2 linked regions of the Sporocytophaga myxococcoides DSM 11118 genome follow. The main gene of each other region encodes a partner of the protein of the gene in region 2 in a complex. Links are inferred from orthologs where the notes say so. Each region holds a gene or a part of one and is shown on either strand. Other genes may lie near its edges.

Evidence for each region. The genes of interacting proteins can lie anywhere in the genome.
Region 1: the proteins of pheT (region 2) and K350_RS0110070 are in contact, whole or in part, in a crystal structure (PDB 6P24), measured with the Escherichia coli proteins. The link is inferred for Sporocytophaga myxococcoides DSM 11118 from one-to-one orthologs.

What each region holds. Positions count from the first base shown.
Region 1 is NZ_AUFX01000006.1:355,757-358,926, reverse strand. Bases 65-2,937 are described here. They hold K350_RS0110070 (phenylalanine--tRNA ligase subunit alpha), read left to right. Parts: upstream 65-924; coding sequence 925-1,950; downstream 1,951-2,937. Other genes in these bases: K350_RS0110065 (DMT family transporter), read right to left, coding at 2,783-2,937; K350_RS0110075 (HEPN domain-containing protein), read right to left, coding at 65-772. Outside these bases: more of K350_RS0110075, read right to left, coding at 1-64; more of K350_RS0110065, read right to left, coding at 2,938-3,112.
Region 2 is NZ_KE384560.1:1,018,717-1,022,050, forward strand. Bases 1-3,037 are described here. They hold pheT (phenylalanine--tRNA ligase subunit beta), read right to left. Parts: upstream 2,704-3,037; coding sequence 298-2,703; downstream 1-297. Other genes in these bases: K350_RS0122640 (coiled-coil domain-containing protein), read right to left, coding at 1-294; K350_RS0122650 (DUF1684 domain-containing protein), read right to left, coding at 2,754-3,037. Outside these bases: more of K350_RS0122650, read right to left, coding at 3,038-3,334.

The DNA.
Region 1 (3,170 bases), on a different replicon or contig from region 2:
CTTTCTTAATGATTTCGCTATTTAATGTTTGGATATTTTCATTTCCCCCTAAGAATAAAGCTGTTCTTTTTCGGACGGTTTTATCTACATCTGACTTTGAAGTATTAAATAAAGATTCCAGTACAGCCATGTACATGGAAATTTTTGAAGGTAAGAATGATTCATATCTGGCTCTACATAAAAAGTCCAAAGCTCGTCGTATTCTATTGTGATTATTATACAAAATCTTATTATAAACAGAAGGGTTGGTGCCAAAATTTGGAGTTGGATCAGAATTGTCATTCACAAGAAAAATAGGTAGTAATACCTCCTGGATACGGCATATTCGGTTAAATTCATCGTCATCAAAATAAACGTCTTCATATGAGCCAGCAGAATTTGAATTGACATCATGACGATATTCGCGTACATTGGTTTCATCTAAGGAGCTAAGAAATCCTTCAAATATATTTACAGAGTTATCCTTGATTAACCACATGGCAAATAAATAGGATTGGAATAGAACAAGTAAGGACCTACCAACAGCTACTAAGTTTCGATCATCATATATCACATTTAAGGAACGCAAGTTTCCAGAGTAATATATACAAACATTATCTGAAAGAGTCCTAAAATTAATTCCTCCAACTGCTAAAGAGAAAGGCGGGCTTAAAAGAATAAATTCTTGAATTTCACGTTGTCGATTTGTTGCTATGAACCCATTCATTTTGAGCCTGGTGTCAGCTTTTTTAAACAGAAAATTTCTTAATGGCGCTATTATTTTTATATTCATCCTAATGATAAATTTGAATATCAGTTAATTTAGTTTAATGGAATATATAAAATTTTATTTTTAACAAAAAATGGGACTTAATTATCATTTCCTTATGTTCATCTTAAAATTACAGAATTGTTGAACCTTAAGTTTATTTATATCTTTGTAGCATGTTAGATAAGATAAAAGGCATTTCGGAAGAAATAGAGCAATTTCAGATAGATACTAAAGATAGTCTTGAGAAATTCAGACTAACGTTTGTAAGCAAAAAAGGTAAGGTTACTGAATTATTCGACCTACTGAAGCAAGTACCCAATGAAGAAAAGAGAGCAATGGGTGCAGAGCTGAATGTTCTTAAAAATGCAGCACAGGCTAAGCTTCTCCACTTTACAGAAGTGTTTGAACAGGCGGCTTCACAAAATGCTTCTTCAGGAAAAGATCTGACGCTCCCTGGAATTCCTGATCAGAATGGTACACGTCATCCTCTTTCTATGGTGCGTGAAGAAATTACCCAGATATTCGAGCGCATGGGATTCAACCTTTCCGAAGGGCCTGAGATTGAAGATGACTGGCATAACTTTACTGCCCTGAACTTCCCACTGAACCATCCGGCAAGAGAAATGCAGGATACATTTTTCATTGAGAAAAATCCTGACATTGCATTAAGAACGCATACTTCTTCTGTGCAAGTGAGGGTGATGGAAAATCAGAAGCCTCCCATCAGGACTTTATCTCCAGGAAGAGTTTATAGAAATGAAGCGATATCTGCCAGAGCACATTGCGTGTTTCATCAGGTAGAAGGTTTGTACATAGATGAAAATGTAAGCTTTGCAGATCTTAAGCAGACACTTTACCACTTTGTGAAAGAGATGTTTGGAAAAGATACTAAACTTAGATTCAGACCTTCATTTTTCCCTTTTACTGAGCCCAGTGCGGAAATTGATATCAGCTGTCTGATCTGTAAGGGTGAGGGCTGCAATATCTGTAAACATTCAGGATGGGTTGAAATCGGTGGTTCAGGAATGGTTGATCCTAACGTACTTGAAAACTCAAAGATTGATTCTAAGAAATATTCAGGTTATGCTTTCGGTATGGGTATTGAAAGAATTACCATGCTTAAATACCAGATCAAAGATCTTCGCTTGTTCACAGAGAATGACGTGAGATTCCTGAAGCAGTTTACCTTTCTTGGGTAATTAAACAAATCTATTCACTAAGGAAAATATAAAAGAGGCTGTCTAATCGGGCAGTCTCTTTTTTTATACTTCGTCTAATTTGTGGTGTCAGGTCTTTCCGACCTGACACACTATCTCTTAAATGTTTCGGGTCGAAAGACCCCGACACCACAGGAAATGTCAGCAAAAACCTCCGTCATGTGAGCTTTTACCTTACAAATGTTAACAAAAAGCTCCGTCACGTCAGCTTTTACTAGCAAAATGTCAGGTAAAAGTTCTATTGCTTAAGGTTTTTGCTCGAAGTTTGGCTTTCTAATCTTCGAAGTTGTACCATAAATAAAAGGGCTGTCTTTATTAAGAAGACAGCCCTTTCTGATTTAGCGGATTGGGTATTTCAGTGATGTCGGGTCGAAAGACCATGTGTCAGCTTAACTGTTTTATAATTTTAACAATCGCTTTATTCATTTATTTACAATCCTGAAGGGATTGAATATTTATAGAAAAGCGAATGTAGTATTGATGCGACCCCAATGGGGTCGTATGCTATTTTTCAGGTAGTAACTATAAACATATGACCTCTCCGAGGTCTGCACTTTCCTCAAAAAATTCTTAATAAACTGAAAAATAACTAAACCATGTTATTTGAACTCAATACATAAAATTTAAAAAATGCCAGTTGATTCAGGCTCAAGCAAAGGCATGAACTTAATAATTCTGCCATCGCTTTAGGTTATGGCATCAATCAAATCTGTTAAATTGATAGCTATGGTCGAAAGACCCGACACCACCGGAAATAAAAAAAGAGAGGCTGCATCTTTTGAACAACCTCTCTTTATTTATATGCCATCATTTTTTATGCCTGTGAAGATGATCCTGATAAGTTGAGTATTAGTACTCCAATAAGAATAAGAGTGATGGCTATAACTCTGCTTAGAGAAATACTTTCATTAAAAACAAGCATCCCAACTGCTGTAAGTAATGCAGTGCCAACGCCTGACCATACAGCATAAGCAGTACCAAGCTCAATTTTTTTAATGGACAGGTTAAAGAAATAATAACTTACGATATAAAAAGCTATCATTAAAATAGTAGGTATGATCTTCGAAAAACTATTCGAAAATCGGATCATCACTGTGCCTACAACTTCTGTCACGATTGCGAGAGAAAGATATATCCAGTTCATAACAATATATATTTAGAGGTGGAAGCAGCCTCAATAGTTAGTTATTGTCTGATGAATA
Region 2 (3,334 bases):
ACTTAAATGTGCTATACACTTATCAATTTCTCTAATATACTCGTTAATTTTCAGCTTTAATTCTGAAGGATTATGAGCATCCTCTGCAATTGACGATACAATTTTACTAATTTTCTCTTGATTTTGAAAGTTTTTTATCTCTTGATTTTGGCGTTCGATTACCGCTTTTAAGTCTTGATTTTCTCCTTTAATCCTAATCAATTCAGTTTTGGCCGAATGCAGCTCCTGTAACACGCTTTCGATTTTATGCTCAAGAAAATCAAGTTTTACCAATAATTCCCGCTTATCCTTCATTAATTACTTTCTGATAATTGCTCCAAGGTCTTTTTCAAATGAATCCATGAGTTTTTGCATGGTTTGATCAATAACTTTATCTGTAAGTGTCTTTTCATCGTCCTGAAGATAAAAACTTACAGAATAAGATTTTTTGTTGTCTCCCAAATTTGCACCTTCATATACATCAAAGACGTTAATCTCCTGTAAAATCTTCTTTTCTTTACTCTGAGCAAGTTGTTTAATCTGTTCAAAAGTAACTCCTTTGTCTATAACTAATGAGAGATCCCGTCTTACTTCTGGGAATTTGGAAATTTCCTGATATACAGTAGTTTCAGATAGTAGATTTAAAAGAAGTGCAGCATCGAAGTCTGCATAGTAAACAGATTGTTTTAAATCAGTTGCCTTCAATATTTTATCCGCAATTTTCCCGAACTGAATTAAAGTTTTACCTTTGATTTGATATTCAAGGCCTTCAGAGAAGTAATTACTTGAAATTGTGTTAACAGTTGTTCCTTTAATATTGAGTTTTTCAATAATTCTATGAATGAAGTTTTTCAGTGTAAAGAAATCAGAGGGAGCATCTTTTGCTATCCATGATTCATGATGTTGGTTTCCTGTAATAAATAATGCAAGACGATCTTTTTCAGTATAGCCCTTCTCAGTTTTAAAATATGTTTTTCCAAACTCGTAGAATTTCAGGTCTTTTTGCCTTCTATTCACATTGTAAGCAATGACTTCAAGGCCTGAGAAGAGCAATGTTTGGCGCATTACCCCCAAATCTTCACTAAGTTTATTCAAAATCAATACAGGATTGTCACTATTTTCAACCAGTTTTTGATAACTTTCTTTTGTAAGAGAATTTGTAATTATTTCAGAAAATCCTGCTCCTGCAAGCAAATTACCAAGTTTGCCATGAAGTTTTGCTTTATCTTTTTTAGGGAAATCAGCAATGTAATCTGTCTTGATTTTCGGATCAATTTCAATATTATCGTATCCGTAAATTCTTAAAACCTCTTCAACTATATCAGCTTCTCTCTGAACATCAACTTTAAAAGGAGGTACTGAAACCTTAAGACTATCTCCTTTAACTTCAAGTATCTTGATTCCAAGATTTGAAAGAATTTCTACAATTGTATCAGGTGAAATCTTTTTACCAATCAATCTATGGATATAGGAAAATGAAGTTTCTATCTCAAAGTTTTGAATAGGACTAGGGTAAATATCAATCAAATCTGAAGCGATTTCTCCGCCAGCTACTTCCAGGATGAGGTTTGCAGCTTTTTTCAGAGCCTCAACAGTCATATTAGGATCTGTTCCTCTTTCAAATCTGAAAGAGGAATCTGTTTTTATTCCATGATGTTGAGCTGTTTTTCTCACATAATCCGGAGAGAAATAAGCACTTTCAAGGAAAATGGCTGTAGTGTCAGATTTTACACCTGAATCTAATCCTCCAAATACTCCTGCAATACACATTGGTTCGTTTGTATTGCAGATCATAAGATCTTTGGAAGTTAGTTTTCTTTTATTTCCGTCTAAAGTAACAAATTCGGTACCTTCTGTTGCAGTTTTAACTTTAACAGTATTTCCAACTTTGGCAAGATCAAACGCATGAAGTGGTTGGCCAAGATCATGCAGTATAAAATTGGTGCAGTCAACAATATTGTTAATCGGAGAGAGGCCGATAGACTTCAATCTGTTCTTAAGCCATTCAGGAGATTCTTTTACTGATATGCCTTTTATGATGATGCCTGAATATCTTGGGCAAGCTTCTGAGTTTTCGACAGAAACATTGATAGCATGTTTTTCTTTTTGAGCCGGTAAAGACTTTTCTTCTCCTTTGCAAATTTCTCTTTTCAAAAGAGCTCTCAAATCTCTTGCAACACCGAGGTGAGAAGCTGCATCAGCACGATTTGGAGTTAGGCCTATTTCAAAAGTATAATCATTTTCGACTTTGAAATATTCAGCAGCAGAAGTGCCAAGGGGCAGTTCAGTCTGAAGTACCATAATGCCATCATGAGATTTGCCTAACCCGATTTCATCTTCTGCGCAAATCATTCCTTCTGAAACTTCGCCTCTTATCTTTGCTTTGCTGATTTTAAACGGTTCGCCTTCAGTAGGGTATAAGGTCGCACCGACAGTTGCTACAATTACCTTTTGTCCTTCTGCAACATTTGAAGCCCCGCAAACGATTGGCAGAATTGTGCCATTTCCGATATCAACAATAGTTTTCTTTAATTTGTCTGCGCCCGGGTGTTTTTCACAGGTTAAAACCTTACCTATTACGATGCCATTAAGGCCTCCCTTTATGCTTTCAAACTTTTCAATTCCTTCAACTTCTAAACCTGATTTTGTAAGCAGAGTACCTATTTCTTCAGCAGGTTCGGTAAGTTGAATAAACTGCTGTAGCCAATTATATGAAATTTTCATTTGTAAATTTTAACCTTGAAATGTGGAATCTGTAAAATTACTTAAAACACTTATTTCTCCTGAGGCTTTTCCCATATTTTTTCGCCGGCAGGAATTTCTATGTCCAAATGGTTTTCCGGCGGCGGTAGAGGACAGCTGTATTTATAACTGTACACACAAAATGGATTGTATGCAAAGTTGAAGTCAATTACAGCGTGTTTTTTATCAGTTATTTTTAAGTCAAGGTATCTACCTCCACTATAAGTTTCCCCTCCATTGGTTTTATCAGAAAAAGGAATAAAAGCGTTTAGTTCATTGTTTGATGAATCTTTTGAAATTAGAAGAGTTAGCTGTAAAGGCTTTTTTTCTAAAGTAAAGGAAGCTGTGGCAAATTTTTTATAAGTGTCTTTTCTACCATCATTTCTGGTGATTGTAATTTCTGAAGAATCGGAAAGGGGGTAGAGTTCTGCCTCTACTTTATACTTAGTATTAGGTATAAAATAATTTAGCGTTGTGAAAGCTTCTTTATCCTCAATTGGAGAAAATGGAGAATGTTTGAAAAAGTCATTCCTCTGTCTCCTGTAATCCTCTACATTTTGCTTATAGCTCGTTTTAATATTGCTAAACACAAAAGAAAGAATAACTAATACTA